DNA from 4 places in the Pseudomonas shirazica genome. Region 3 is predicted to be linked to each of the others. Evidence: predicted binding sites of a transcription regulator. Region 3 holds the regulator's gene; each other region holds the start of a gene.
The links. Region 3 encodes sigma-54, which starts transcription at its own class of promoters, with help from an activator protein. Its sites were predicted from a motif close to ANTGGCATNNANNTTGCTNT; they were not measured.
Positions count from the first base shown of each region.

Region 1 (7,284 bases), 730 kb from region 3:
GCCTGTGCCCGCGCCTGCGCCTCGTCATGCACCTTGCGCCACAATGCCGGTACGTGGCCGAGCCAGGCACTGAAGCCCCAGCGCTCACGCTTGAGGTTGGGCGCGATATCGGCGGCGATCATCGCCGCTTCGACCAGGAAGGTACCCACACCGCACATCGGGTCGGCCAGCGCGCCACCTTCGGCGGCAATGCGCGGCCAGCCGGCGCGGATGAGTACCGCCGCCGCCAGGTTTTCCTTCAGCGGCGCGGCGCCTTGCTGCAGGCGGTAGCCACGCTGGTGCAGGCTGTGCCCGGAAAGGTCGAGCGAGAGAATGGCTTCGCCACGGTCCAGGCGCAGGTGCACGCGCACATCAGGGTCGATCTTTTCCACCGACGGGCGCAGGCCTTCACGGTTGCGCAGCTTGTCGACGATCGCGTCCTTGACCTTCAACGCACCGAAGTGGGTGTTGTCGATGCCCGAGCCATGGCCGCTGAACTCAACCGCCAGGGTGCCGTCGGCTGTCAGGTGATCGGCCCAGTCGACCGCGTGCACGCCGTCGTAGAGGTCGTCGGCGTTCTTCATGGAGAAGCGCTTGAGTACCAGCAGCACCCGGTTGGCCAGGCGTGACCAAAGGCACAGACGGTAGGCGGTTTCCATGTCGGCGGCGCCGCGAATGGCCGAGGTGTGCTCGCGCACGTCATCCAGGCCGAGGCCCCGCGCCTCTTCGGCAAGCAGGCCTTCCAGGCCTTTAGGGCAAGTGAGGTAAAGTTCGAAACGGTCCGACATGAGTAATCCAGCGCCTTGGGCTATTTGACTGACGGGGCGACGCATCGCCCCGCGATGTTTGCCCGCACACCTTTCCAGCAGGCGTGCGGGTGGCCCTTCCCGACACGCGAGCGTGCGATGAAAGGCCGGGCCGCCTGACCGATCTGTGCTTGGCCCAGTGGCAAAGACAGCTTAGATCATCAGGCAGTATGAAAAATTCTGGCGATACCAGGGCCGATGTGACCCTTCGTCGCATTTCAAATTATTTCTGTCATCCGCAAGCAACGCTGGCGAAATGACGTCAATGATCGGCAAACCCTGATCATAGCGGGCTCAACGCTAAACAAGGTTGAGTCGCATTTATTTACTTATCCCCTCACCCTTGGAAAGGTTACGTGCTTATGACAAATCGATCATTCACACCGTGACTCGCATTCGATAGAACTGGTCTCAGGCCACTTCGCAACGAGGTGGCACTTTCAGCTCGCCACGCCGGCAGCGAGCGCACACCGGCAGAAAGACTCTGCCCGGCCTCGGAGAGGCCGACGGGACATTACAGTCAACAAGTGAGGGCAACACCCTATGAGAAGACTTAAGCGTGATCCGTTGGAAAGAGCATATTCACGTGGCTACCAATACGGGGTCACCGGCAAATCCCGCGAACTTTGCCCCTTCAATCTTCCTTCTGTTCGCCAAGCCTGGATCAACGGCTGGCGTGAAGGTCGCGGTGATAACTGGGACGGAATGACTGGCACCGCTGGCATCCATAGACTCAACGAAAATCACGCCGTTGGCTGAACGAGGACACTGAATTCGATTCACCATGCACGCCCTATCCGGGCGGCGGGCGAAGGCCCAGGGGCCCCTTGATGGGGCCCTTTTTTATTGCCGATCAAACCCGTGGCATTGCCGCGATAGCGTCCACCGCCTCGCGAATCAGCGCCGGCCCTTTATAGATGAAGCCGGAGTAGATCTGCACCAGGCTCGCCCCGGCAGCGATCTTCTCGGCGGCATGGCGGCCTTCGGTAATGCCGCCAGCGGCAATGATCGGCAGCTTGCCGCCCAGCTCACCCGCCAGCACCTTGACGATATGGGTGCTCTTTTCCAGCACCGGCGCACCCGACAGGCCACCCGCCTCGCCACCGTACGGCAGGCCTTCGACACCTTCACGGCCCAGCGTGGTATTGGTGGCGATCACCGCATCCATGCCCGACTCGATCAGCGCCGCGGCCACCAGGGCGGTTTCTTCGTCGCTCATGTCCGGGGCAATCTTGATTGCCAGAGGTACGCGCTTGCCATGCGTGCCGGCCAGTTGCTCGCGGCGCACGGCCAGGGCATCGAGCAGTTGCTTGAGCGAATCGCCGAACTGCAGGCTGCGCAGGCCCGGGGTGTTGGGCGAACTGACGTTGACCGTGATGTAACTGGCCTCGGTGTACACCTTGTCCAGGCAGATCAGGTAGTCATCGACGGCACGCTCCACCGGGGTGTCGAAATTCTTGCCGATGTTGATGCCCAACACACCGTTGTAACGCGCAGCCCGTACCCGGCCGAGCAGGTGATCAACGCCCAGGTTGTTGAAGCCCATGCGGTTGATGATGGCCGTTGCCTCTGGCAGGCGGAACAGCCGCGGCTTGGGGTTGCCCGGCTGCGGTCGCGGGGTGACGGTGCCGATTTCGACGAAGCCGAAGCCCAGCTGGGCGAAACCGTCGATGGCCGCACCGTTCTTGTCCAGGCCGGCCGCCAGGCCCACCGGGTTGGCGAAGTTCAAGCCCATGACCGTAACCGGCAAAGCCGCCGGCTGCTTGCACAGCATGCCGTTGAGGCCGAGACGGCCACCGGCGCCGATCATGTCCAGGGACAGGTCGTGGGAGGTTTCCGGGGAAAGCTTGAACAGCAGCTGGCGGGCCAGGGTATACATGGGCGGGCAAGGCTCGGGGTGAATGAGGGGGCGATTATAGCCAGCGTGGGGCCGGCATGACAGCAAATCGTGGGGCTGCTGCGCAGCCCATCGCCGGCAAGCCAGCTCCCACAGGTACAACACAAGGGCTGAAACCTGTGCTGTATCTGTGGGAGCTGGCTTGCCGGCGATGAGGCCAATGCAGGCGGCACAGGGCAGTTGCTCCACAGGGATGCTGCCAGATGGCACATCGGTTGCACCGGAAAAGCCCACAGCCTTATCAGTACGGGCGAGGAACCTTGTGAACACTGCACCCCGAGCAACGCCCCTGGCCTGGGTCAACGGCAGCGACGCGCCGGAAAAGCCCAGCCTGAACATCGGCTACATGGCCCTGACCGACTGCGCCTCGGTGGTAGTCGCCGCCACCCAAGGCTTCGCCCAGCAGCACGGCCTTACCCTCAACCTCAAGCGCCAGGGCTCCTGGGCCGGGCTGCGCGACAAGCTGGTCAGCGGCGAACTGGATGCGGCGCACTGCCTGTATGGCCTGGTGTACGCCGTGCACCTGGGCATCGGCGGTGTACCGGCCAGCGCCATGGCCGTGCTCATGGGGCTGAACCAGAACGCCCAGGCCATAAACCTGTCCCCGGCCCTGCAGCGCAAAGGCGTGACCAACCCTGAAGCACTGGCGCGCCTGGTGCACCAGCATGGCGCACGCCTCACCTTCGCCCAGACCTTCCCCACCGGTACCCACGCCATGTGGCTGTATTACTGGCTGGCCAGCCAGGGCATCCACCCATTGCGCGACGTCGACAGCGTGGTGGTACCACCAGCGCAGATGGCCGCGCATATCCAGGCCGGGCGCATCGACGGTTTCTGCGTGGGCGAACCCTGGGCTGCCGATGCCGTAGCCACGGGCCAGGGCTTCACCCTGGCCACCAGCCAGTCGATCTGGCCGGACCACCCGGAAAAGGTCCTGGCCTGCGCCCGCGCCTTTGCCGAGCAATACCCCAACAGCGCCCGCGCGCTGATCAAGGCGGTCCTCGCCGCCAGCCGCTTCATCGAGCAAAGCCCGGAGAACCGCCGCAGCACTGCTCAACTGCTCAGCGGCAGCGCCTACCTGGACACCCCGCTGACAAGTATCGAACCACGCCTGCTCGGCAGCTACCACGATGGCCTGGGCAACCACTGGCAAGACCCGCACGCCCTGCGCCTGCACGATCATGGCCGGGCCAACCTGCCGTACCTGTCCGACGGCATGTGGTTCATGACCCAGTTCCGCCGCTGGGGCCTGCTGCGCGACGACCCCGACTACCTCGGCGTGGCCCGCCAGGTCCAGCAACTGGCACTGTATGGCGAGGCGGCACAAAGCCTCGGCGTGGCCTGCCCCGAGCAGCCGATGCGCAGCAGCCTGCTGATAGATGGCAGCCGCTGGGACGGCAGCGACCCCTACGGCTATGCCCGCAGCTTCAGCCTGCATGCGCTGGGCGACCTGCCCGATGCCCGTGTCGGCGCGTGAGGGGGACCATTCATGTTGCGCATCCTGCTGATCGACGACACCCAGAGCAAACTCGGCCGCCTCAAGGCGGCCTTGAGCGAGGCCGGCTTCGAGGTCATCGAAGCCCCAGGCCTGACCATCGACCTGCCCGCCTGCGTTGAAACGGTGCGCCCGGACGTGGTGCTTATCGATACCGACTCACCGGACCGCGATGTGATGGAACAGGTGGTCCTGGTCAGCCGTGACCAGCCACGGCCAATCGTGCTGTTCACCGACGAGCACGACCCCGGGGTGATGCGCCAGGCGATCCAGGCAGGGGTCAGCGCCTACATCGTTGAAGGCATTCATGCCGCGCGGCTGCAACCGATCCTGGACGTGGCCATGGCCCGCTTCGAAAGCGACCAGGCGCTGAAGGCGCAGCTGCTTGCGCGCGACCAACAACTGGCCGAGCGCAAGCGCATCGAGCAGGCCAAGGGTTTGCTGATGAAGATGAAGGACTGCAACGAAGAACAGGCCTACACCCTGATGCGCCGCCAGGCCATGAGCCGGCAGCAGAAGCTGATCCAGGTGGCCGAGCAGATCATTGCCATGCACGAGATGCTGGGCTAGCAACCTGCTTCAAGCGGTCCCCTGTAGGAGCGGCCTTGTGTCGCGATGGGCTGCACAGCAGCCCCGGTAATCTCTGCCGCGAAGCTTAGATCCTGGGGCTGCTGCGCAGCCCATCGCGACACAAGGCCGCTCCTACAAGGGGACTGCAACTTCTCAGAGTTGGCCCATCTCTTGCTGAACAAATATCACCGGTAGCCAACGGCGGTTGCCCCACTTAATCCCCGACAAAGACGTCGCTCTCCCCTCCACGCACGTGGAGCGGGTAGCGGCGTCTTTTTCGTTCCGTTGCATTGCCGAGTGAGGTGTTCGATGAGTACCAGCTTCTGGAAATCCGGGCATGTGCCCACGCTGTTCGCCGCGTTCCTGTACTTCGACCTCAGCTTCATGGTCTGGTACCTGCTTGGCCCATTGGCGGTGCAGATTGCCGCCGATCTGCAGCTGAGTGCACAACAACGGGGCCTGATGGTGGCCACGCCGATCCTGGCCGGGGCGATCCTGCGCTTCGCCATGGGCGTGCTGGTCGACCGCCTGTCGCCCAAGACCGCCGGGCTGATCGGCCAGGTGGTGGTCATCGTCGCCCTCGCCGCTGCCTGGCACCTGGGCGTGCGCAGCTATGAACAAGCGCTGCTGCTGGGCGTGTTCCTCGGCTTTGCCGGCGCTTCGTTCGCTGTGTCACTGCCGCTGGCCTCGCAATGGTACCCGCCACAGCACCAAGGCAAAGCCATGGGCATTGCAGGTGCCGGCAACTCCGGCACAGTGTTCGCCGCCCTGCTGGCCCCGGCGCTGGCTGCGGGCTTTGGCTGGAACAACGTGTTCGGCTTCGCGCTGATCCCGCTGTCGCTGGCCCTGTTGGTGTTCGCCCTGCTGGCACGCAATGCTCCGCAGCGGCCCAAGCCAAAAGCCATGGCCGACTACCTCAAGGCCCTGGGCGACCGTGACAGCTGGTGGTTCATGTTCTTCTACAGCGTCACCTTCGGCGGCTTCATCGGCCTAGCCAGCGCCCTGCCCGGCTATTTCAGCGACCAGTATGGCCTGAGCCCGGTCACCGCCGGCTACTACACCGCTGCCTGCGTGTTCGCCGGCAGCCTGATGCGCCCGCTCGGCGGCGCCCTGGCCGACCGCTTCGGCGGCATCCGCACCCTGCTGGGCATGTACAGCGTGGCGGCCATCGGCATCGCTGCAGTCGGCTTCAACCTGCCTAGCGCCGCCGCCGCACTGGCCCTGTTCGTCAGCGCCATGCTCGGCCTGGGGGCCGGCAATGGCGCGGTGTTCCAGCTTGTGCCGCAACGCTTCCGCCAGGAGATCGGCGTGATGACCGGGCTGATCGGCATGGCCGGCGGCATCGGAGGCTTCCTGCTGGCCGCCGGGCTTGGCACCATCAAGCAGCACACCGGTGACTACCAACTGGGGCTGTGGCTGTTCGCCAGCCTGGGCTTGCTGGCCTGGTTCGGCCTGCACGGCGTGAAACAGCGCTGGCGCACCACCTGGGGCTCGGCTGCGGTTACCGCGGCGCGAGTCTGAGGCACAGCCATGAGCCTGCAACTGAACTTTGCCCAGGCCAGCGCCACCGGGCCGCGCGAGGAAAATCAGGACGCCCTGCGCCTGGTTACCCCGGCGCCGGAGCTGGCCGCCAGCAAAGGCTACCTGTTCGCCCTCGCCGACGGCGTCAGCCAATGTGCCGATGGCGGCCTGGCAGCCCGTGCCAGCCTGCAGGCGCTGGCCCTGGACTATTACGCCACCCCCGCGACCTGGAGCGTGGCCCAGGCACTGGACCGCCTGCTGCTGGCGCAAAACCGCTGGCTGCGCGCCCAAGGCAGTGGCCAGCCACTGCTGACCACCCTCAGCGCGCTGGTGCTGCGCGGCCGACGCTTTACCCTGGCCCACGTGGGCGACTGCCGCGTGTACCGCTGGCACGCCGGGCGCCTGCAATGCCTGAGCGAAGATCACGTATGGGACCAGCCTGGCATGCAGCATGTACTGAAGCGCGCGCTGGGCCTGGACCAGCACCTGCTGGTGGATTACCTGGAAGGCGAGCTGCAGCCGGGCGAGAGCTTCCTGTTGTTGAGCGATGGCGTATGGGCCAGCCTGGGCGACCAGCACATCCAGGCGGTGCTGCGCGAGCAACCCGACCTGCAACTGGCCGTCGATACCCTGGTCGCCAGCGCGCACCTGAACGGCAGCCAGGACAACGCCAGTGCCTTGCTGGTGCAGGTCGAGCAATTGGGCACTGCCAACCTGGGTGACACCCTGGCGCAACTGCAGCAATGGCCGGTGCCCGGCCCATTGCGTGAAGGCCAGGTAATCGATGGCTGGCAAGCCGAAAAGCTGCTTTCGCAAAGCCGCCAGTCGCTGCTGTACCGGGTGCGCGATGGTCAGGGCCGAGCCTGGCTGCTGAAGACACTGCCACCCGCGCGCGGGCAGGAGCCCGGTGCGGCGCAAGGGCTGTTGCTGGAAGAATGGTTCCTGCGCCGGGTCGCTGGCCGGCACTTCCCCGAGCTGCACACCGCCAGCCAGCGCCAGCACCTGTACTACGTGAT
Region 1 is NZ_CP063456.1:3,533,411-3,540,694, forward strand. Features, by position in the region: gene rlmKL (bifunctional 23S rRNA (guanine(2069)-N(7))-methyltransferase RlmK/23S rRNA (guanine(2445)-N(2))-methyltransferase RlmL) at 1-767, opposite strand, end outside; gene rmf (ribosome modulation factor) at 1,329-1,544, shown strand; gene IMX18_RS16315 (quinone-dependent dihydroorotate dehydrogenase) at 1,639-2,664, opposite strand; gene IMX18_RS16320 (CmpA/NrtA family ABC transporter substrate-binding protein) at 2,945-4,159, shown strand; gene IMX18_RS16325 (ANTAR domain-containing response regulator) at 4,172-4,747, shown strand; gene IMX18_RS16330 (nitrate/nitrite transporter) at 5,057-6,268, shown strand; gene IMX18_RS16335 (bifunctional protein-serine/threonine kinase/phosphatase) at 6,278-7,284, shown strand, end outside.
Region 1: the regulator sigma-54 is predicted to act here: its motif matches at 2,885-2,904, upstream of IMX18_RS16320 (CmpA/NrtA family ABC transporter substrate-binding protein).

Region 2 (7,284 bases), 2.6 Mb from region 3:
TTCATGCCCACCGCCTGTTCCAGTTCGGTCAGGAAGCCTTGGCCCAGGGTGCCGACATCCCGCTCGCGCAGGGCCACATCGCCTTCGCCCACCACGTTGTCGCGCTTGAGCGGCCGGGTCACCACCACCACGTCGCGGAACAGCCGCACGGTGGCCGGCACGAACACGGTCCAGGGCGCTGAGCCTTCGCAGCGTACCTTCACCGTGACGCGGCCCAATGGCTGAGCCGGGCTTTCCAGCGAGGCGTCCAGCTGCTGGCTGCACAGCGGCATACGCAGGCGCGGGTCCAGCGGATTGACCTGGATCTCGTAACGGCCGGCGGTCTGGGTGGTGGCCAGATAATCTTCGACGCTGAATTCAAGAAACCCTTGAGTGACACCGATAAGCTGTTCAGGCAAGGTAAACGCGTCCGCTACCGTGCGAACGCCGGGCACCAGAAGGCACAGCATGGCCAGCGAGCCAGTCAGCAGGCGCGTCAATCGTCGGGAAAATGTCGTTTTCGTGTACATGGCGCTCAAAAAAGCAAAGCCCGTGCCGACTCGCTACCTGAGTTGCAACGAAAGGCTGAAACATAAAGGAGTCTGGCATGGCAGGTGTTATGGATTCGGTCAACCAGCGCACGCAGCTGGTGGGGCAGAATCGCCTGGAATTGCTGCTGTTCCGCCTCAATGGCGAGCAGCTTTACGGCATCAACGTATTCAAGGTCAGGGAAGTGCTGCAATGCCCTGCGCTGACCCTGCTGCCCAAGGCGCACCCGGTGGTGCGTGGTGTTGCCAATATTCGCGGGGCGACCATCCCGATCCTCGACCTGTCGATGGCCACCGGGTTGCGGCCGCTGCAGGAAGACACGCGCAACAGTTTCGTGATCATCACCGAGTACAACACCAAGACCCAAGGTTTCCTGGTGCATTCGGTGGAGCGGATCGTCAACATGAACTGGGAAGAGATCCATCCGCCACCCAAGGGCACCGGCCGCGACCACTACCTGACCGCGGTCACCCGGGTGGACAACCGCATGGTCGAGATCATCGATGTGGAGAAGGTGCTGGCCGAAGTGGCGCCGTCCTCCGAGTCGGTGTCGGCCGGTGTGATTGATGCCGAGGTGCAGGACAAGGCCGTGCTGCTTCGGGTGCTCACCGTCGACGATTCGTCGGTGGCGCGCAAGCAGGTCAGCCGCTGCCTGCAGACCGTGGGGGTCGAGGTGGTGGCGCTCAATGACGGTCGTCAGGCCCTGAACTACCTGCGCCAGCTGGTGGATGAGGGCAAGAAGCCGGAAGAAGAGTTCCTGATGATGATCTCGGACATTGAAATGCCGGAAATGGACGGCTATACGCTAACGGCGGAGATCCGCAGCGATCCGCGCATGCAAAAATTGCACATCTGCCTGCATACTTCGCTTTCCGGGGTGTTCAACCAGGCGATGGTCAAGAAGGTCGGTGCTGATGACTTCCTGGCCAAGTTCAAGCCGGACGACCTGGCCCAGCGGGTGGTCGACCGGATCAAGGCAACGCATTGAAGCAGCCGGGGGCAGGCCCCCGGCACCAGTGATTTAAAAGAGGCGGCAGTAGTGTCTACGGGTAATTTGGATTTCGAACAGTTCCGGGTCTTCCTGGAGAAAGCCTGTGGCATCCTGCTGGGCGAGAATAAGCAGTACCTGGTCTCCAGCCGTCTCAACAAGCTGATGGAGCAACAGGGCATCAAGAGCCTGGGCGAGCTGGTGCAGCGCATCCAGGCCCAGCCGCGCGGCGGCTTGCGCGAGCAAGTGGTCGATGCCATGACCACCAACGAGACCCTGTGGTTTCGCGATACCTATCCGTTCGAGGTGCTGAAAAACAAGGTCATCCCCGAGTTCATCCGCAACAACCCCGGCCAGCGCCTGCGCATGTGGTCGGCGGCCTGTTCGTCGGGGCAGGAACCGTATTCCATCTCGATGGCCATCGACGAGTTCGAGCGTAGCAACCTCGGCCAGTTGAAGATGGGCGCGCAGATCGTTGCCACCGACCTGTCCGGCACCATGCTGACCAACTGCAAGACCGGCGAGTACGACAGCCTGGCGATTGCCCGTGGCTTGTCCCAGGAGCGCCTGCAGCGCTACTTCGACACCAAGGGGCCGGGGCGCTGGGCGGTCAAGCCGGCGATTCGCAGCCGCGTCGAGTTCCGCTCGTTCAACCTGCTCGACAGCTATGCCAGCCTGGGCAAGTTCGATGTGGTGTTCTGCCGTAACGTGCTGATCTATTTCTCGGCGCAGGTGAAGAAGGACATCCTGTTGCGTATCCACAGTACCTTGAAACCGGGTGGGTATCTGTTCCTCGGGGCTTCCGAGGCGCTGAACGGGTTGCCGGACCATTATCAGATGGTGCAGTGCAGTCCGGGGATCATCTACCAGGCGAAGTAGGGGCGGGGTCAAGGTTTGTTGCGTCTGTGAGATCGAGCGCCGCCCGCGCGGCGCTTCGCGGGACAAGCCCGCTCCCACATTTGTTGCAGCGTGCCAAACCTGTCAGGCCATGGTTGTCAGCCTTGTTGCCTTGACGCGGTTTCCGGGCTGGCGCTACAGCCGTCTCGCCAGTCTCAAACACTTCACCAAGGCGGGCAACGCCTATCTCACAGGCATGGCCACGTTGCAACAAATGTGGGGGCGGGCTTGTCCCGCGAAGCGCCGCGCGGGCGGCGCTCGATCTCATAGGCGCAACACCTCTATCGCAAAACACTGACGTCAATTTTTTGTTTTGCCGCTTTTGCCGCCCAGCAATTGCCGCTTTCGCGCCCGAAGGCGGAAGGCCTTTGCCGCTTTTCTGGCATCACTCTGACAGCACCTTGCCCTGCAAGCCCGTATTTCCGGGCTTTCTGTTGGTTGGCACAGCCCTTGCTATACCTTGCCCAACGATATTCCGGTCAACCTCCGAAGGTTTCCCCGACATGAGCATCAGCTTCGACAAGGCGCTTGGTATTCACGAAAAGGCCCTGGGCTTCCGCGCCCAGCGTGCCGAAGTGCTGGCCAACAACATCGCCAACGCCGACACGCCCAACTACAAGGCGCGCGACATGGACTTTGCCTCGGTGCTCGCTGCCGAGAGCGACAAGCAGCAGAGTGGCGGCCGTTTCAGCCTCGATCGTACCAACAGCCGCCATATCGAGGCCGAGGGCCTGGCCATGGCCGACGATACCCTCAAGTACCGCACACCAACGCAGCCGTCGATCGACCAGAACACCGTGGACGCGCAGATCGAGCAATCGAACTACACCGAAAACGCCGTCGGCTTCCAGGCCAGCTTCACCTTGCTCAACAGTAAATTCAAAGGGCTGGTTTCGGCCCTGCGGGGAGAATGATCATGTCCCTTTCCAGCGTCTTCAACATTGCCGGTAGCGGCATGAGTGCGCAGAACACGCGCCTGAACACCGTTGCTTCCAACATCGCCAACGCCGAGACCGTGTCTTCGAGCATCGATCAGACCTACCGCGCCCGCCACCCGGTGTTCGCCACCACCTTCCAGGACGCACAGGCCGGCGGCAGCCAGTCGCTGTTCGAAGACCAGGGCGAAGCAGGGCAGGGCGTGCAGGTAAAAGGCATCGTCGAGGATCAGAGCAATCTGGAGGCCCGTTACGAGCCCAACCACCCGGCGGCGAACAAGGACGGCTACGTCTACTACCCGAACGTCAACGTGGTTGAAGAGATGGCTGACATGATCTCCGCCAGCCGCGCGTTCCAGACCAACGCCGAGCTGATGAATACGGCCAAGGCCATGATGCAGAAGGTCCTGACCCTCGGTCAGTGATAAGGAAACCAGAGCATGGCAATCGATACCAACGGTGTGAACCTCAACGACGTGCTCGCGGCGTCGGGTGTAGGCACCAGCACCAAGAAGACCACGGACACCGCATCCAAGACCGGCAACGACTCGCTCGGCAAGGACGCGTTCCTGCAGTTGCTGGTCACCCAGATGCAGCACCAGAACCCGCTGGACCCACAGGACAACGGTGAGTTCGTTGCCCAGTTGGCGCAGTTCAGCAGCCTGGAAGGCATTACCTCGCTGAACGAATCGGTCAACTCCATCACCAGCGCCATGGCCTCGTCCCAGGCCCTGCAGGCGTCGTCGCTGGTCGGGCGTTCGGTGGTAGTGCAGAACGACAAGGCCGTGGTCGACACCGCAGAAAGCTTCAATGCGCAGTTCGTCGTGCCGCAAGCCATCGGCGAAGCGAAGATCACCATCAAGGACAAGGACGGCAATACCGTCAAGACCATCGAGCTGGGCGAGCAGAAAGCCGGTTACGCCGATTTCATCTGGGACGGTACCAACAGCAGTGGTGAGAAAGTCGATCCTGGTACTTACACCTTCACTGCCACCACCACGGTGGATGGCAAGTCGGTGCAGATGAACACGCTGTTGCCAGCCAAGGTGACCAGCGTCAGTTTCAGTGCCGCCGGCGAAATGGTGCTCAACCTCGCCGGTGTTGGCAAAGTGTCCCTCTCCGACGTGCAAACCATCGGTATCTAAGGCCCGCTAGAGCGGCAAAAGGAGCGAATTCATGTCTTTCAATATCGGCCTTAGCGGTCTGTACGCAGCAAACAAGCAACTGGATGTCACCGGCAACAACATCGCCAACGTCAACACCAATGGCTTCAAGTCGTCGCGTGCCGAGTTCGCCGATGTCTATGCAGGTTCCAACCGCCTGGGTGTTGGCAAGAACCAGGTGGGTAACGGCGTGCGCCTGGCAGCGGTTTCCCAGCAGTTCACCCAGGGTGACGTCAACACCACCGGCAACGTGCTGGATATGGGGATCCAGGGGCAGGGCTTCTTCGTGCTGTCCGATAACGGCTCGCGCGTGTACACCCGTGCGGGTGCTTTCCAGGCCAGCAAGGACAACTTCGTGGTTACCTCGGACGGCCTGCGCCTGCAGGGCTATGCCGCCGACTCGACTGGCAAGATCCAGAAGGGCGTGCTGACCGATTTGCAGATCGATACGTCGGCGCTGCAGCCAAAGGCAACATCGCTGATCGACCAGGGCATCAACCTGAATTCTTCGGCCGCCGACATCCCGTTGGAAGTGGACGATGGCACTGGCGTGATGGTGCCGAACCTGCCGTTCGATCCTTCCGATCAGACGACTTACACCAAGTCTTTCCCGACCAAGGTGTACGACAGCCAGGGTAACGAGCACACCATGGAGCAGTTCTATCGCAAGACTGGCACCAATGAGTGGACCATGTACACCCTGGTCGATGGGCGCAACCCGTTTTCCCCATCCTCCACCGTGCCGCTGACTGGCACCATCAGCTTCAATAGCGATGGCTCGGTCAAGAGCATGACTGCGGACAATACCGGGCACCCGGCGGGCTCGTCGTTCACCGTGACCAACAATACCTTCACCATGACTGGCTGGGTGCCGGCGGTGGAGGATTCTGCGGGTAACTGGATCTCCAATGGCGCGGTAGGCAATGCCGATGGCATGCGCCTGGCGATGAACAGCACCACTTCCTACAACACCGAGACCGCGCGCATGTCGCAGTCTCAGGACGGCTACGCGACCGGTATCCTGTCGAGCCTGAGCATCGACTCGACGGGTGTGCTGTTCGCCAGCTTCAGCAACCAGCAATCCCGCGCCATTGGCCAGGTGGCCCTGGCCAGCTTCGCCAACGAGCAGGGCCTGCAGCAGATTGGTGGTACCCGCTGGACCGAAACCTACACCTCCGGCATCCCAGGCATCGATGCACCGAAGACAGGTACCCTGGGCAGCGTCGAGTCCAACGCGCTGGAAGGCTCGAACGTGAACCTGACTCAGGAATTGGTCGAGCTGATCAAGGCGCAGAGCAACTACCAGGCGAACGCCAAGACTATCTCCACTGAAAGCACCATCATGCAGACCGTCATCCAGATGGCCTGATGGTTGCTGGCTGAGTGTATGTGGGCGAACCCCTTTGTCATGAAGGGGGTCGTCGTCTTTGCCGGAGGGGTCATGAAAAGGCTGGTTGTCACATTGGTCGCTGCTTTCTGCCTGTACCAGGCCCAGGCCGGTACCGCGCCCTGGTGGCGCTGGGAAAGCCAGGTGGACGGGCGCCTGGTCTGCTCGCAATGGCCGCCGGGGGATGGCTGGAAGAAGTTCGCCGGCCCCTACAGCAACGGCGCTTGCCGCGAGCCTTGAATAAACCTGTACTGGCCTCTTCGCGGGTAAACCCGCTCCACAGGTGTCGCGCTGTGCCTGTGGGAGCGGGTTCACCCGCGAAGAGGCCGGTACAGGTTTGCCGTCATCGGCAACCAAGCGCCGGATAACCGGCGTCCAACACGTCGACTGCCCCCTCGAAAGCCCGTATCCACGGGCTTTTTCATGATTTCGCAAAGTTGGTTCGGAACTTGCTTTCTAGCTCGCATAGCAACGGCGAGCGGCAAACGACCGCCAGTGCAATGGAGGATGACTGTGGACAAGATGCTTTACGTGGCCATGACCGGCGCGAGCCAGAATGCGCTGGCCCAGAAGGCGCACGCCAACAACCTGGCGAACATTTCCACCAACGGTTTCCAGCGAGACCTGGAGCAGGCCCGCTCGATGCCGGTGTTCGGCGACAGCTTTCCGTCGCGCGCCTTTGCCATGACCGAGCGCCCGGCCACCGACTTCAGCGAAGGTCCGATGGTGGAAACCGGCCGCGATCTGGATGTGACGGTGACCGGCAAGGGCTTCATCGCCGTGCAGGCGCCCGATGGCAGTGAAGCCTACGTACGCACCGGCAGCCTGAACATCGATGCCCTTGGTGTGCTGCGTGCCGGCAACGGCATGCCGGTGATCGGCAACGGCGGCCCGATTGCGATTCCGCCAGAGCAGAAGGTCGAAGTCGGCGCCGATGGCACCATCAGCATCCGCTCCATGGGGGAAGACCCGCGCGTGATGGCCGAAGTCGACCGCATCAAGCTGGTCAACCCCGATACCAAAGGCCTGACCAAGGGCCTGGATGGCCTGATCCATACCCGCGACGGCCAGCCGGCAGACGCCGACGTCAACGTGCGGGTGGTGTCGGGCTTCCTGGAAGGCAGCAATGTCAACGCCGTGGAAGAAATGACCTCGGTGCTGGCGCTGTCCCGTCAATTCGAACTGCACGTGAAGATGATGAACGCGGCCAAGGAAGGCGACGAAGCCATGGCGCGTGTTTTGCAAATCGGCTAATCACTTTTGAACGAGTGCCGTAAAACAGGCGCACGAGGAGAACTTACATGCTTCCGGCTCTTTGGGTCGCTAAAACCGGCCTGTCCGCCCAGGACACCAACCTGACGGTCATCTCCAACAACCTGGCCAACG
Region 2 is NZ_CP063456.1:1,088,985-1,096,268, forward strand. Features, by position in the region: gene flgA (flagellar basal body P-ring formation chaperone FlgA) at 1-509, opposite strand, end outside; gene IMX18_RS04990 (chemotaxis protein CheV) at 587-1,516, shown strand; gene cheR (protein-glutamate O-methyltransferase CheR) at 1,568-2,395, shown strand; gene flgB (flagellar basal body rod protein FlgB) at 2,917-3,327, shown strand; gene flgC (flagellar basal body rod protein FlgC) at 3,330-3,773, shown strand; gene flgD (flagellar hook assembly protein FlgD) at 3,789-4,493, shown strand; gene flgE (flagellar hook protein FlgE) at 4,525-5,880, shown strand; gene IMX18_RS05020 (hypothetical protein) at 5,953-6,138, shown strand; gene IMX18_RS05025 (flagellar basal body rod protein FlgF) at 6,412-7,152, shown strand; gene flgG (flagellar basal-body rod protein FlgG) at 7,200-7,284, shown strand, end outside.
Region 2: the regulator sigma-54 is predicted to act here: its motif matches at 2,851-2,870, upstream of flgB (flagellar basal body rod protein FlgB).

Region 3 (7,284 bases):
GAACCTCGGCATCCCGCACCTGTACCAGGGCCGCGAGGACAAACTGGTGGTGCTGGACGGCCTGCTCGCCGAACTGGGCCTGAGCTATGCTCAAGTGGCCTACCTTGGCGACGACCTGCCCGACCTGCCGGTGATCCGCCGGGTCGCACTGGGCATGGCGGTGGCCAACGCCGCGCCGTTCGTTCGCCAGCACGCCCATGGCGTGACCCAGGCACGTGGCGGCGAAGGTGCGGCCCGTGAATTCTGCGAACTGATCATGCAGGCCCAGGGCACCCTGGACGCTGCCAACGCCAACTACCTGTAAGGCTGCCCATGTTCAGCAAGAAAGCCCGCAACATTGCGCTGCTCGCGGTGATCGCCGCCCTGCTGGTGGCGATCGGCTACTGGAATGTCAGCCCGGAAAGCTTCCTCGACAAGCCTGTGGCCCAGGTCGACGAAAGCGCCATCGACTACTACGCAGTCAACGCCCACAGCGTGCAGTTCCTGCCCGACGGCAAGCTGCAGTACGAAATGACCGCTGACAAGGTCGAACACCTGAAAGCCAGCGAAATCACCCTGCTGACCACGCCGGACCTGCACCTGTACCGCGGTACCGAATACCCGTGGCACGTACAGAGCACCCGCGCCGAGGTCAACCCGGACGGCAGCGAAGTCGAACTGATCGACAACGTACGGGTCGCCCGCACCGACGAAAAGCAGCGTGAAATGATCATTACCAGCTCACGCATGACCGTGTTCCCGCAGAAGCAATATGCGCAGACCGAGCAAGCCGTTAGAATCGACGGCGCCGGTGGCACAACTACGGGCAAAGGAATGAAAGCGTATTTGAAAGAAGGCAAGATGGACTTGCTCTCTAACGTAAGAGGACAGTATGAGGCTCGTTAAAACCCTCCCCCTTTTGCTCAGCCTGAGCGCAGCACTGGGAAGCGCGAGCGCCCTCGCCCTGCCGAATGACCGTGACCAGCCTATCCGCATCCAGGCCGATAACGCCCACCTGGACGACAAGCAGGGCGTGGCCACCTACACCGGCGACGTGATCATCACCCAGGGTTCGATGATGATCAAAGGCAACACCGTGACCATCACCCGTTCCGCCTCCGGCGACATCGACGTGGTGACCTCGGTGGGCAACCTGGCCTACTTCGAGCAGCAGCAGAGCGCAGCCAAGCCGGACAAGATGAAAGGCTGGGCGGTGACCATCCAGTACCAGTCGCAGAAGGACATGGTGATACTCACCGACCGCGCCAAGGTCGAGAACGAAGGCAACACCACCGAAGGCGAGAAGATCGTCTACAACACCCAGACCCAGGTGGCGACCGCCGGTCGTGGTGGCAACGTGACCTCGCCGCGTCAGCGTATCGACATGGTGATCCAGCCCAAGAAGAAGGCCGAGTAAATGGCAACCCTCAAAGCCCAGCACCTGGCCAAGAGCTACAAGGGGCGGCAAGTCGTACGTGACGTCAGCCTGTCTATCGACAGCGGCCAGATCGTCGGCCTGCTCGGCCCCAACGGCGCCGGCAAGACCACCTGCTTCTACATGATCGTCGGCCTGGTCCAGGCAGATCAGGGGCGCGTGCTGATCGACAACCTCGATGTCAGCCACCAGCCCATGCACGGTCGCGCCCGCGCGGGCATCGGCTATCTGCCGCAGGAAGCCTCGATCTTCCGCAAGCTGTCGGTGGCCGACAACATCATGGCCATCCTCGAGACCCGCAAGGAACTCGACCGCGACGGCCGGCGCAAAGAGCTGGAAAGCCTGCTGCAGGAATTCCACATCAGCCACATTCGCGACAACCTCGGCATGAGCCTGTCCGGTGGTGAGCGCCGCCGCGTGGAAATTGCCCGCGCACTGGCGACCGCACCCAAGTTCATCCTGCTGGACGAACCGTTTGCCGGTGTCGACCCGATTTCGGTCGGCGACATCAAGCAGATCATCCATCACCTCAAGGCCAAGGGCATCGGTGTACTGATCACCGACCACAACGTGCGTGAGACCCTGGATATCTGCGAAACCGCCTATATCGTCAATGATGGCCGACTGATCGCCGAAGGCGACGCCGAAACCATCCTGGCCAACGACCTGGTCAAAGAAGTTTACCTGGGCCACGAGTTCCGGCTCTGAGCCCGGCACGCGCCTGGAGTACTGGCAAATCGCCCTGGAACCTGGGGTAAAGTGTTACGGTACTCTAGGCAAACGCTACAATTTAAGGCATAAAACTTGCTTGATCTGGCGCCCCGGCGCCCTCGTGTAGTGGATGGCGCATGCGCGCCGGCGAACAAGGTATTAAGCCCCAGCCATGAAACCATCGCTCGTCCTAAAAATGGGCCAGCAACTGACGATGACACCGCAGTTGCAACAGGCCATCCGCCTGCTCCAGCTCTCCACCCTGGACCTCCAACAGGAAATCCAGGAAGCGCTGGAGTCGAACCCGATGCTCGAACGTCAGGAAGACGGCGACGACTTCGACAACAGCGACCCGATGGCGGACAACGCCGAGAACAAGCCGGCCGCCGAAGTCCAGGACAACAGCTTCCAGGAAAGCACCACCAGTGCCGACACCCTGGAAGACGGTGAATGGAGCGAGCGCATCCCCAACGAACTGCCGGTCGACACCGCCTGGGAAGACATCTACCAGACCAGTGCCAGCAGCTTGCCGAGCAACGACGACGACGAGTGGGACTTCACCACCCGCACATCGGCCGGCGAAAGCCTGCAAAGCCACCTGCTGTGGCAACTGAACCTGGCTCCGATGTCCGACACCGACCGCCTGATCGCCGTCACCCTGATCGACAGCATCAACGGCCAGGGCTACCTGGAAGACACCCTCGAGGAGATCTGCGCCGGTTTCGATCCGGAGCTGGATATCGAGCTGGACGAGGTCGAAGCGGTTCTGCACCGCATCCAGCAGTTCGAGCCAGCAGGCGTTGCCGCCCGCACCCTTGGCGAATGCCTGTTGCTGCAATTGCGTCAGCTGCCCGCCAGCACCCCGTGGATGACGGAAGCCAAGCGCCTGGTCACCGACTTCATCGACCTGCTCGGCAGCCGTGATTACAGCCAGCTGATGCGTCGCATGAAAATCAAGGAAGACGAGCTGCGCCAGGTCATCGAGCTGGTACAAAGCCTCAACCCGCGCCCCGGCTCGCAGATCGAGTCCAGCGAGCCCGAGTATGTGGTGCCCGACGTCATCGTGCGCAAGGACAGCGACCGCTGGCTGGTGGAGCTGAACCAGGAGGCCATTCCGCGCCTGCGCGTCAACCCGCAGTACGCCGGTTTTGTGCGCCGGGCCGACACCAGCGCCGACAACACCTTCATGCGCAACCAGCTGCAGGAAGCGCGCTGGTTCATCAAGAGCCTGCAAAGCCGCAACGAAACCCTGATGAAGGTGGCCACGCAGATCGTCGAGCACCAGCGCGGCTTCCTCGACCACGGCGACGAAGCGATGAAGCCGTTGGTACTGCATGACATTGCCGAAGCGGTGGGCATGCACGAGTCGACCATTTCGCGGGTAACCACGCAGAAATACATGCACACCCCGCGTGGCATCTACGAACTGAAATACTTTTTCTCCAGCCACGTCAGCACCTCCGAAGGCGGAGAATGCTCGTCTACGGCGATCCGCGCGATCATCAAGAAACTGGTTGCGGCGGAAAATCAGAAAAAGCCATTGAGTGACAGCAAGATCGCTGGTTTACTGGAGGCACAAGGCATCCAGGTAGCCCGTCGCACCGTCGCCAAATACCGCGAGTCCCTCGGCATCGCACCGTCGAGCGAGCGCAAGCGACTGATGTAGCCCCTGAGATGTGCCACAGCGTTTGTGGGGCAGGTGCAAGACCTGCCTCTTTATGCACGGGCAACAAAGGAGAAGCTGTATGCAAGTCAATATCAGTGGACAGCATGTAGAAGTCACCCAGCCACTGCGCGATTATGTGCTTGAAAAGCTCGCTCGCGTGGAAAGTCACTTCGACAAGATCACCAACGTGCAGGTCATCATGAAAGTCGAGAAGCTGCAGCAAAAGGTCGAGGCGACCTTGCAGATTCCCGGCGGCGAAGTGGTTGCCAACGCCGAACACGAAGACATGTATGCAGCGATCGACGCCTTGGCCGACAAGCTCGACCGCCAACTGAAAAAACACAAGGAAAAACAGCAAAGCCTGCTGCAAGGTGCAGCTGCCCGCTGATCCCCCTCATCCATGATCCGACTTGAAACCATCCTGACCCCCGGCCGTTCCCTCGTGAACGTGCCGGGCGGCAGCAAGAAGCGCGCCCTGGAAAAGGTCGCCACCGTCATCGCCGAACAAGTGCCCGAACTGGAGATGCAAGACGTCTTCGAAAAACTGGTCGCCCGGGAAAAACTCGGTTCGACCGGTTTCGGCAACGGCATCGCCATCCCGCACTGCCGGCTTGAAGGATGTTCCGCTCCGGTCAGCGCCCTGCTGCACCTGGAAGCGCCTATCGACTACGACGCCATCGATGGCGCGCCGGTGGACCTGCTGTTCGTCCTGCTGGTGCCAGAAGCCGCCACCGATGCCCATCTGGAATTGCTGCGCCAGATTGCCAGCATGCTCGATCGCAAGGAGGTCCGTGATCGCCTGCGTGCGGCCACCAGCAGCGAGGCCCTGTTCCAGGTTGTCCTGGACGTACAGAACGAGCACTGAACATGCGCCTGATCATCGTCAGCGGCCGGTCCGGCTCCGGCAAGAGCACCGCCCTCGATGTCCTGGAAGACAACGGTTTCTACTGCATTGACAACCTGCCCGCCGGGCTGCTGCCGCAACTGGCGGAAAATGCGCTGATCAACACCGAGTTGCAGCAACCCAAGGTCGCCGTGTCGATCGACGCGCGCAACTTGCCCAGCCACCTGACGCGTTTCCCCGAGTTGCTCGAAGAAGCCCGCGCCCGGCATATCCAGTGCGACGTGCTGTACCTGGATGCCGACGAAGACGTACTGCTCAAGCGTTTCTCGGAAACCCGCCGACGCCACCCGCTGACCAACGCCAACCGCTCGCTCGCGGAAGCGATCCGGGTGGAAAGCGAATTGCTGGGGCCGATTGCAGACCTGGCCGACCTGAAGATCGACACCACCAGCCTGAACCTGTACCAGCTGCGTGATTCGATCAAGCTGCGCCTGCTCAACCAGCCCGAGCCTGGCACCGCGTTCCTGGTCGAGTCGTTCGGTTTCAAGCGAGGAATGCCGGTCGATGCCGACCTGGTGTTCGATGTGCGCTGCCTGCCCAACCCTTACTGGAAGCCCGAGCTGCGTGAGCACTCCGGCCTCGACCAACCGGTGATCGACTACCTGGCCGCACAGCCGGATGTCGAAGAGATGTTCAACGACATTTCCAGCTACCTGCTCAAGTGGCTGCCCCGCTTCGCTGCCAGCAACCGTGCCTACGTCACCATTGCCATTGGCTGCACCGGCGGCCACCACCGCTCGGTGTACATCACCGAACGCCTTGGCCAGTTGTTGCAGCAATCCCTGAAAAACGTCCAGGTCCGCCACCGCGACCTCTAGCCCAAGGATCCGCCCCACGATGCCCGCCCGTGAAATCACCATCATCAACAAGCTGGGTCTGCATGCCCGGGCGGCAGCCAAGTTCGTCGGCGTTGCCGGCCGCTTCCCCTGCCAGGTCAGGGTTGGCCGTGCGCCGGACAAGCTGGTGGATGGCAAGAGCATCATGGCGGTGATGATGCTGGCGGCCGGCAAAGGCACCCAGGTGCACCTGCATACCGAAGGCGAGCAGGACGACGATGCCATGGCAGCGCTGGTCGAACTGATCAACAATTATTTCGACGAAGGCGAATAAAGTTCGCAGGCCCGCACGGTCCGTGTGGGAACAGCTTTTTTGCACAAAAAAGCCTTTAGGAGATTGCCCAGTCCTTTTGGCTGCGCTGTCGCGTAGAGAACTGAATCCGCAAGCGGTACGCGTACCCTGTGGGAGCGGCTTTAGCCGCGAAGAATCCAACGCGGTGCATGGCACCGGCTGCGCCGATGTTCGCGGCTAAAGCCGCTCCCACAGCGAAGCCGGTGAACACCCCATCATCCGGCGCAAACCGATGAACATCCCCAAGCGGGCCAGGCCAGGTCCAACCAGGCGAAGCCGCGCGCCAATAGCAACGCAGTGCCTGCCAGCAACAGCAAAGTCCCGAGCGCCAGGCGAAACAGGCGAAACAGGCGCACGCGGCTGACAGACATCATCTGGGAGCGCATACCGGGGAGACTCACTTCAGGGTTTCGAGGTAGCGGCGCTCCACTTCCGCCCAGTCAATGACGTTGTAGAAGGCACCGATGTATTCCGGACGACGGTTCTGGTACTTCAGGTAGTAGGCATGCTCCCACACGTCCAGGCCGAGGATCGGCGTGTTGCCGTGCATCAGCGGGCTGTCCTGGTTGCCGCTGCTTTCCACTACCAGGGTTTTCTGCGGGGTCACGCTGAGCCAGGCCCAGCCACTGCCGAAGCGGGTCAGCGCAGCCTTGGTGAAGGCCTCCTTGAAGGCATCGAAGCCGCCCAGTTGGGCGTCGATGGCCTGCGCCAGAGCGCCCTGCGGCTCTCCCCCGCCGTGCGGCGACATCACGGTCCAGAACAGGCTGTGGTTGGCGTGCCCGCCGCCATGGTTGGTCACCGCACCACGCAGGTCTTCCGGCAGTTGCCCGACCGCGCCGAGCAGTTTTTCCACCGGCCACTCAGCCCACTCGGTGCCTTCGATGGCGGCGTTGAGGCCAGTGACGTAGGTCTGGTGGTGCTTGGTGTGGTGGATTTCCATGGTCTGCGCGTCGATGTGCGGTTCCAGCGCAGCGTAAGCGTAAGGCAGTGCAGGCAAGGTATGGGGCATATCAGTGAATTCCGTAGGCATGGGTTGGGCGATGACCAACGCGGCCACCGCTGACGCTTGGGCCGTGACTCAGTGTCAGATACCACCGGCGGTGAGTTTTTCCGGGTCCAGTAGCGCTTCCAGCTGGTCACGCGACAGGTCGGTGTGTTCCAGCGCCACGTCGATGATCGGACGGCCTTGCTTGTAAGCGGTCTTGGCGATTTCGGCGGCCTTGAGGTAGCCGATGATCGGGTTCAGCGCCGTGACCAGAATCGGGTTGCGTGCCAGGGCTTCCTTGAGCTTGCTTTCGTTGACCTTGAAACTGGCGATGGCCTTGTCGGCCAGCAGGCGGCTAACGTTGGCCATCAGTTCGATGCTCTCCAGCAGGTTGCGGGCGATCACCGGCAGCATCACGTTCAGCTCGAAGTTGCCGGACTGGCCAGCGATGGCGATGGTGGCGTCATTGCCGATCA
Region 3 is NZ_CP063456.1:4,268,033-4,275,316, forward strand. Features, by position in the region: gene IMX18_RS19675 (KdsC family phosphatase) at 1-304, shown strand, start outside; gene lptC (LPS export ABC transporter periplasmic protein LptC) at 313-885, shown strand; gene lptA (lipopolysaccharide transport periplasmic protein LptA) at 872-1,396, shown strand; gene lptB (LPS export ABC transporter ATP-binding protein) at 1,397-2,122, shown strand; gene IMX18_RS19695 (RNA polymerase factor sigma-54) at 2,298-3,791, shown strand; gene hpf (ribosome hibernation-promoting factor, HPF/YfiA family) at 3,871-4,179, shown strand; gene ptsN (PTS IIA-like nitrogen regulatory protein PtsN) at 4,192-4,656, shown strand; gene rapZ (RNase adapter RapZ) at 4,659-5,513, shown strand; gene IMX18_RS19715 (HPr family phosphocarrier protein) at 5,533-5,805, shown strand; gene IMX18_RS19725 (superoxide dismutase) at 6,221-6,832, opposite strand; gene IMX18_RS19730 (class II fumarate hydratase) at 6,908-7,284, opposite strand, start outside.

Region 4 (7,284 bases), 380 kb from region 3:
CGGTCAGCCCGCGCCAGCTGCAGGGCGCCGCCAGCGTGGTGCTGATCGCCAGCACCTTTGGCGATGGTGACGCGCCCGACAGCGCAGCGGCATTCTGGCAAGCCTTGCAGGGCGAGGAGGGCGCCCACTGCGCCGAACTGCCTTTTGCCGTGCTGGCCCTGGGCGACTCCAGTTACGACCAGTTCTGCGGCTTTGGCCGCAAACTCGACCAACGCCTGGCCGAGCTGGGCGGGCGGCGCCTGCTGCAGCGGGTGGACTGCGAGCCGGACTTCGACGACGCCTTCGCCGCCTGGCTGGATGCGCTGCTGCCCACGCTAAGCAGCGCTGCTGCACCGCAACCGGTCACCGAGCCTGCGCCCGTGGCGGCCTATGGCAAGCAGCAACCCTGGGCTGCCACCTTGCTGGAAAACCGCCTGCTGAACGGCCCGGGTGCTACCAAGGAAACCCGTCAACTGGTGTTCGACCTCAGCGGCAGCGGCTTCACCTATGCCGCCGGTGATGCCCTGGGCGTGTGGCCGCGTAACTGTCCCGCCCTGGTCGACGAGCTGCTGGCGCTGATACAGCTCGATGGCCAGACCATGGTCGAACTGAAAGGCCAGCCCGCCATGCCGCTGACCGAAGCCCTGCAAGCGCACCTGGAAATCGCCAAGGTCACCACGCAGCAGCTGCAGGCCTTCGCCGGCAATGCCCCGGACCTGCATCGCCTGCTGCAGCCCGAGTGCAAGGCCGAGCTGCAGGACTGGTTGTGGGGGCGGCAACTGGTCGATGTGCTGCGCGCCTTCCCCCAGCAACTGCCGCTGGCCAGCTGGCTGGAGCTGCTCAAGCCCTTGCAGCCGCGCCTGTACTCGATCAGCTCCAGCCCGCTGGCGCACCCGCAGCAGGTGCACCTGACCGTGTCCACGGTGCGCTATGGCGCGCGCAAAGGGGTGTGTTCAAGCTTCCTTGCCGACCGTGCGCAGGCGCTGAAGGTTGCCATCTTCCCGCAGGTGTCGAAGCACTTTCGCCTGCCCGAGGACGACAGCGTGCCGGTGATCATGGTCGGCCCCGGCACCGGCATTGCGCCGTTCAGGGCCTTTCTCGAAGAACGAGAGGCACGTGGGGCGAAAGGGGCTAACTGGCTGTTCTTTGGCGAGCAGTACGCGGCCACCGATTTCTATTACCAGGAGCAGCTACAGGCCTGGCAGGCTGCAGGGCACTTGCGCCTGGACACAGCGTTCTCGCGCGACCAGGCCGAGAAGGTCTACGTGCAGCAGCGCATGCTCGAGCACGGCGCGCAGTTGTGGCAGTGGCTGGAGGCGGGCGCGTACTTCTATGTGTGTGGCGATGCGCAGCGCATGGCCAAGGATGTGGATGCGGCGTTGCGGGTCATCGTCGCCGAGCATGGCAGCATGGATGCAGCGGCGGCTGCGGCTTATGTCGAAGCGCTGGGCAGGGCCAAGCGGTATCGGCGGGATGTGTATTGATGTGCTCCAAGATGGGGAGTGATGCACTTGGAATGTGCATTTGCTGTACTTGCCTCTTCGCGGGCACGCCCGCTCCTACAGGTACTGCACAGGTCTGAATAAACGTGGAGAACCCTGTAGGAGCGGGCGTGCCCGCGAAGAGGCCGGTACAGGAAACAGGGTTGGCACACTCCCTGCTTTATCCCAGTTACAACAAAGCCCACTGATCAACGGCGATCAACCCGGGCCCCCTACCGTGATGAATACAGGCAAAGGCGCCTGGAGCTTCGGCTCCAGGCGCTTTTTTTTTGATCGAGGATCGGCTTATGAAGGCAACAGCGAGCAGCGGGCAACGAGAGCGACTGGTCATCGTCGGCAACGGCATGGTCGGCCACCATTGCGTCGAACAACTGGTCAGCCGCGGCGGCTTGCAGCGCTTCGAAGTGCATGTGTTCGGCGAAGAGCGCCAGCGTGCCTACGACCGCGTGCACCTGTCCGAGTACTTCGGCGGCAGCTGTGCCGAAACCCTGGCCCTGTGCGGGCAGGACTTCTACGGCGCCAACGGTGTGCACCTGCACCTCGGTGAAGGGGTGCTGGAAATCGACCGTGAGCACGCCGAAGTGGTTACCGCCGAGGGCCGCTACGGCTACGACCAGTTGGTGCTGGCCACGGGTTCCTATCCCTTCGTGCCACCGATCGAAGGTTCCAGCGGCAATGCCCGCCTGGTCTACCGCACCCTCGACGACCTCGACGCCATCCGCGCTGCCGCAGCCAGTGCCCGACGTGGCGTGGTAGTGGGCGGTGGCCTGCTTGGCCTGGAAGCAGCCAACGCCCTCAAGTCGCTGGGCCTGGAAGCCCACGTGGTGGAGTTCGCCCCACGGCTGATGCCGGTGCAGCTGGACGGCGAGGGCGGTGCCGCGCTCAAGGCACAGATCGAAGCGCTGGGTGTTGGCGTGCATCTGTCGCGGGCCACCCAGTCGATCAGTGCGGGTGAAGACTACCGCTACCGCATGAACTTCGATGGCGGCGAGCACCTGGAAACCGACCTGATCGTGTTCTCCGCAGGTATCCGCCCGCAGGATGCCCTGGGCCGTGCCTGTGGCCTGGACATCGCCGCGCGTGGCGGCGTGGTGATCGACAACCATTGCCGCAGCAGCGACCCACGCATCTTCGCCATCGGCGAGTGCGCCTCGTGGAACGGCAGCGTGTTCGGCCTGGTCGCCCCTGGCTACAGCATGGCGCGCAACCTGGCGGCTTTGCTGATGGGTGAGGCCGCTGGCGAATTCACCGGTGCCGACATGTCGACCAAGCTCAAGTTGCTGGGCGTGGATGTCGGCTCCATCGGCGATGCCCATGGCGCCACCCCGGGCGCACGCAGCTACCGCTTCATCGACGAAGCCAACAGCGCCTACCGCCGGCTGGTGGTGGATGCCAGCGGCAAGCACGTGCTCGGTGCGGTGCTGGTGGGCGACAACAGCTACTACGACACCCTTCTGCAATACGCCCAGAACGGCATCGCCCTGCCAGCCGACCCCGCGGCACTGATCCTGCCGCAAGGCGGCGGCGCACCGGCCCTGGGCGCCGATGCGCTGCCCGATAGCGCGACCATCTGCTCGTGCCACAACGTCAGCAAGGGCGCGGTCTGCGCCGCCATAGACAGCGGCTGCGGCGACCTTGCCGCAGTCAAGGGCTGCACCAAGGCCGCCACCGGTTGTGGTGGTTGCGCGGCACTGCTCAAGCAGGTGTTCGAGCACGAGCTGACCGCCCGTGGCGTGGCGGTGGACAAGAGCCTGTGCGAGCACTTCGCCTACCCCCGTCAGGAGCTGTACGGGCTGGTGCGGGTAGAGGGTATCCGCACCTTCAACGAACTGCTCGAACGCCACGGCAAGGGCCATGTCGGCTGCGATATCTGCAAGCCGGCGGTGGGCAGCATCCTTGCCTCGTGCTGGAACCAGCCGATCATGGACCCGGCGCTGGTGCCGCTGCAGGACACCAACGACACCTTCATGGCCAACATGCAGAAGAATGGCACCTACTCGGTGGTGCCGCGCATCCCCGGTGGTGAAATCACCCCCGACAAGCTCATCGTGATCGGCCAGGTGGCGAAAAAGTACGACCTGTACACCAAGATCACCGGCGGCCAGCGCATCGACCTGTTCGGCGCCCAGTTGCACGAGCTGCCGCTGATCTGGGGCGAGCTGATCGAGGCCGGCTTCGAAACCGGCCACGCCTACGGCAAGTCGACCCGCACGGTAAAGTCGTGCGTCGGCAGCACCTGGTGCCGTTATGGCGTGCAGGATAGCGTCGGCATGGCCCTGCGCCTGGAAGACCGCTACAAAGGCCTGCGCAGCCCGCACAAGCTCAAGTTCGCGGTGTCCGGCTGCACCCGCGAATGCGCCGAAGCACAGAGCAAGGACATCGGCGTGATCGCTACCGACAAGGGCTGGAACCTGTACGTATGCGGCAACGGCGGCATGCGCCCGCGGCACGCCGAACTGTTCGCCACCGACCTCGACGACGAAACCCTGGTGCGCCTGATCGACCGCGTGCTGATGTTCTACATCCGCACCGCTGACAAACTGCAGCGCACCTCGGTGTGGCGCGAGAACCTGGAAGGTGGGCTGGACTACCTGAAGCAGGTGATCATCGACGACAGCCTGGGCCTGGCCAGCGAGCTGGAGGCGCAGATGCAGCATGTGGTCGACCAGTATGAATGCGAATGGGCCAACGCCCTCAACGACCCCGAGAAGCTCAAGCGCTTCCGTACTTTCGTCAACGACCGCCGCGCCGACCCGGACGTGCACTTCGTGCGCGAACGCGAACAGCGCCGGCCTGCTGCGCCACTGCACCTGATCCCAACCGTCGAGGAGGCTGTCTGATGAACTTGTCCAATGCTGCTGTGAAAACCCACGAGAACTGGCAGGCGGTGTGCCAGGCGGATGACCTGGTGGCTGATTCCGGGGTGGTGGTTTGGCTCGACGGGGCCCAGGTGGCGCTGTTCTACCTGCCGGGGCAGGTGCAGCCGCTGTACGCGGTGGACAACCGCGACCCGAGGTCCGGCGCCAACATCATCGGTCGCGGCCTGGTGGGCAGTGTGCAGGGCGAGCTGGTGGTGGCGGCGCCGTTGTACAAGCAGCACTTCAGCCTGGAGAGCGGGGAGTGCCTGGAGGATAGCGGGCAGCGCCTGCGGGTGTGGCCGGTGCGGTTGAACGGGGAGGCGGTGGAGTTGGCTGTGGCCTGAAAGTCATCTGCCGCCTGCACCGGCCTCTTCGCGGGCACGCCCGCTCCCACAGGTACTGCGCAGGTCTGGAGAGCTGTGGAGATCCCTGTGGGAGCGGGCGTGCCCGCGAAGAGGCCGGAACAGGCAATATACATAACCAGACCCAGCAATGCGGTAAGCTTGAGCCCATGAACCTCGACACCCGCATCAAGTACCGCCACCTGCTGTGCTTCCTGGAGATTGCCCGGCAGGGCAGCCTGGCCAGGGCTGCCGACATCCTGGCAATCAGCCAGCCAGCCATCTCCAAGACCCTTAAGGAACTCGAAGACCTGCTGGAAACGCGCCTGTTCGCGCGCAGCCGCCAGGGCGTCGAGCTGACCCCGGCCGGCACGCGTTTCATGCGCTACGCCGGGCCCAGCGTGCAGGCCCTGCGCGATGGCGTCAGCAGCCTGCGTGGCGAGGCGCGGGCGCCGTCGCAGGTGCGCATCGGTGTGCTGTCCACGGTCGAAGGCCTGCTCATGCCCGAAGTGCTGTGCCGCCTGCACCAGCGGCATGAGGCGCTGGTGATCAGTGTGGTCACCGGGGTCAGCGCGCAGCTGCTCGGCCAGTTGCGCCTCGGCGAACTGGAACTGGTGGTCGGGCGCATGACCGACAGCCCGCAGATTCAGGGCCTGTCGTTCGAGCACCTGTACAGCGAGTCGATGAGCCTGGTGGTGCGGCCAGGCCACCCGCTGCTGGCCAGCAAGCCATTAGAGCGCGGGGAGGTTGGACATTACCCGCTGGTGCTGCCGCCAGCCGGCACCACCATCCGCCAGCATGCCGACAGCCTGTTCGTGCAATGTGGCATCCAGATGCCCGCCCAGCGCCTGGAAACCCTGTCGCTGGCGCTGAGCCGGCGCTACCTGTTGGGCAGCGATGCAGTGTGGGTGGCGCCGCGCGATGCGGTGCTGCTCGACCTGCGCCGGGGCGAGCTGGTCGAGCTCGACCTGGGTGTGCGCGAGCCGGGCGGCTCGGTCGGCATCTGTCGCAATGCTGCCTTGCCGCAGAGCCTGCCCGGTCAGTGGGTATGCGAGGTGTTGCGTGAGATGGCGGAGCAGTATCGGCAGGGGAGTTATCCCTGAGGGCGTTCACCAAGACCGGCTTGGTAGGAAATAGCTGCTATCACAGCGTTGGCACCTTTCTGGTTGTCTCGGAATATTCGTCCGGCGACCAACAACCGTTGGCTATCGGGCACGAAGGCAACAGAGGCCTCGATAGTCGGGCGGAAACCATCCATGTAGGGGGTTACACCCAGCTCTCCAAAGCCATCCGGAAAGACGAATCGGGTGTCCAGGTTACCTTCAAGGGCGTAGCACACCGCTCGGTTGTGGCTGTAGAAACTACCGTATCCCATGAGACGACCGTTGACCTCGTGCATGTAATGCCAGCCACCCGGCGTGTCGAACCGTACAGGTTTGCCGCCGTTGAATTCTGCCAGCGGCTTGCCATCGGCACTCAGGCGCAGAAGCTCGGGGTACATTGTTACGTAATCATCGCTATGGCCACCGGGCAGGGTGATTACCATCGCCGGCTCATGGATGGACAGACCGTAGTGATACGTCCCGTCCTGGGCTTTGAAGACGCCTTGATCTGCGAACCCGGTGTCGAGTACCCCGACATCGTTGAAGCTGGCCAGCAGGGAAAAGTCGTGTTCAGAATCGACCGCGACTATGGTTACAAGGACGTTTTGGCCAAATGCGGCCAGTGCGAATCCGGCTCCCGTGGAAAGCGGATACTTCAACGCTGCGTCGAGATCGACAAAGCCGTCGCTACCAAAACCACGTTTCAACTCCCCCTTATCATCGAGCGCGATGAGGAAAGGCCTGCCGTCCTTCGTGGCAATCAACTTGTATCCGTGCGCATGCGAGGTCAACTGCAAGATAGCGCCAGCACCGAGCATCAACTCTTCGCTGTCAATGTAGCCCTTGCTCGCAAAACCCTGATCCAGGCTACCATCAGCATCGAATCGCCACAGGCGCATGGTGAAGCTATTACCGGTGGACAGCCTGCCAAGGCAAAGAAGCTTTTTGTTGTCTGGATCCTCGACCAATTGCGTTGGCGTGAAAGTCTGGTTGGAGAGGTAGTCGTTGAAGCTGGCGAAGGGGGACTCGGCTATTCCTTTTTCGTCCAGCTGCCGGATAAAGCTGCCATTGTAGTCGTCAGCCGCCCGGTATCTATATGTGGCAGCATAGTAAAGCCGCGAATTGATATGGCTCGCGCAAATGTCGGCGCAAACCGAACCGTGCAGGGGGTCATGGCTCTCTACGTGGCTGTAGCCGCCTTCTCCGTAACTCACATCCACAGGCGCCGGCTGCAATGCATCGGTGATACGTGCTGCTGAAGGTGGCATTGGCATTGGCATTGGCATTCTGGTTTTGAGTTCACTGTTCATGTCCATCGAACCTCACTGGTTTTGACGTATGGGCATATCTCGCCCGGGGTTCGATTAGGCTCCGTGCAGTGGAGAGGCACCACTGGCAGAAATGACAGGTACTTCAAGCGGCTCGTGCACGTAACGGAGGAAAAAACCTGCTTTCAGGTCAATACTGGCCAGTGGCTGCACATCCTTTGATGAATAAGCGT
Region 4 is NZ_CP063456.1:3,884,583-3,891,866, reverse strand. Features, by position in the region: gene IMX18_RS17960 (bifunctional nitrate reductase/sulfite reductase flavoprotein subunit alpha) at 1-1,463, shown strand, start outside; gene nirB (nitrite reductase large subunit NirB) at 1,769-4,321, shown strand; gene nirD (nitrite reductase small subunit NirD) at 4,321-4,683, shown strand; gene pcaQ (pca operon transcription factor PcaQ) at 4,851-5,783, shown strand; gene IMX18_RS17940 (hypothetical protein) at 5,774-7,093, opposite strand.
Region 4: the regulator sigma-54 is predicted to act here: its motif matches at 1,624-1,643, upstream of nirB (nitrite reductase large subunit NirB).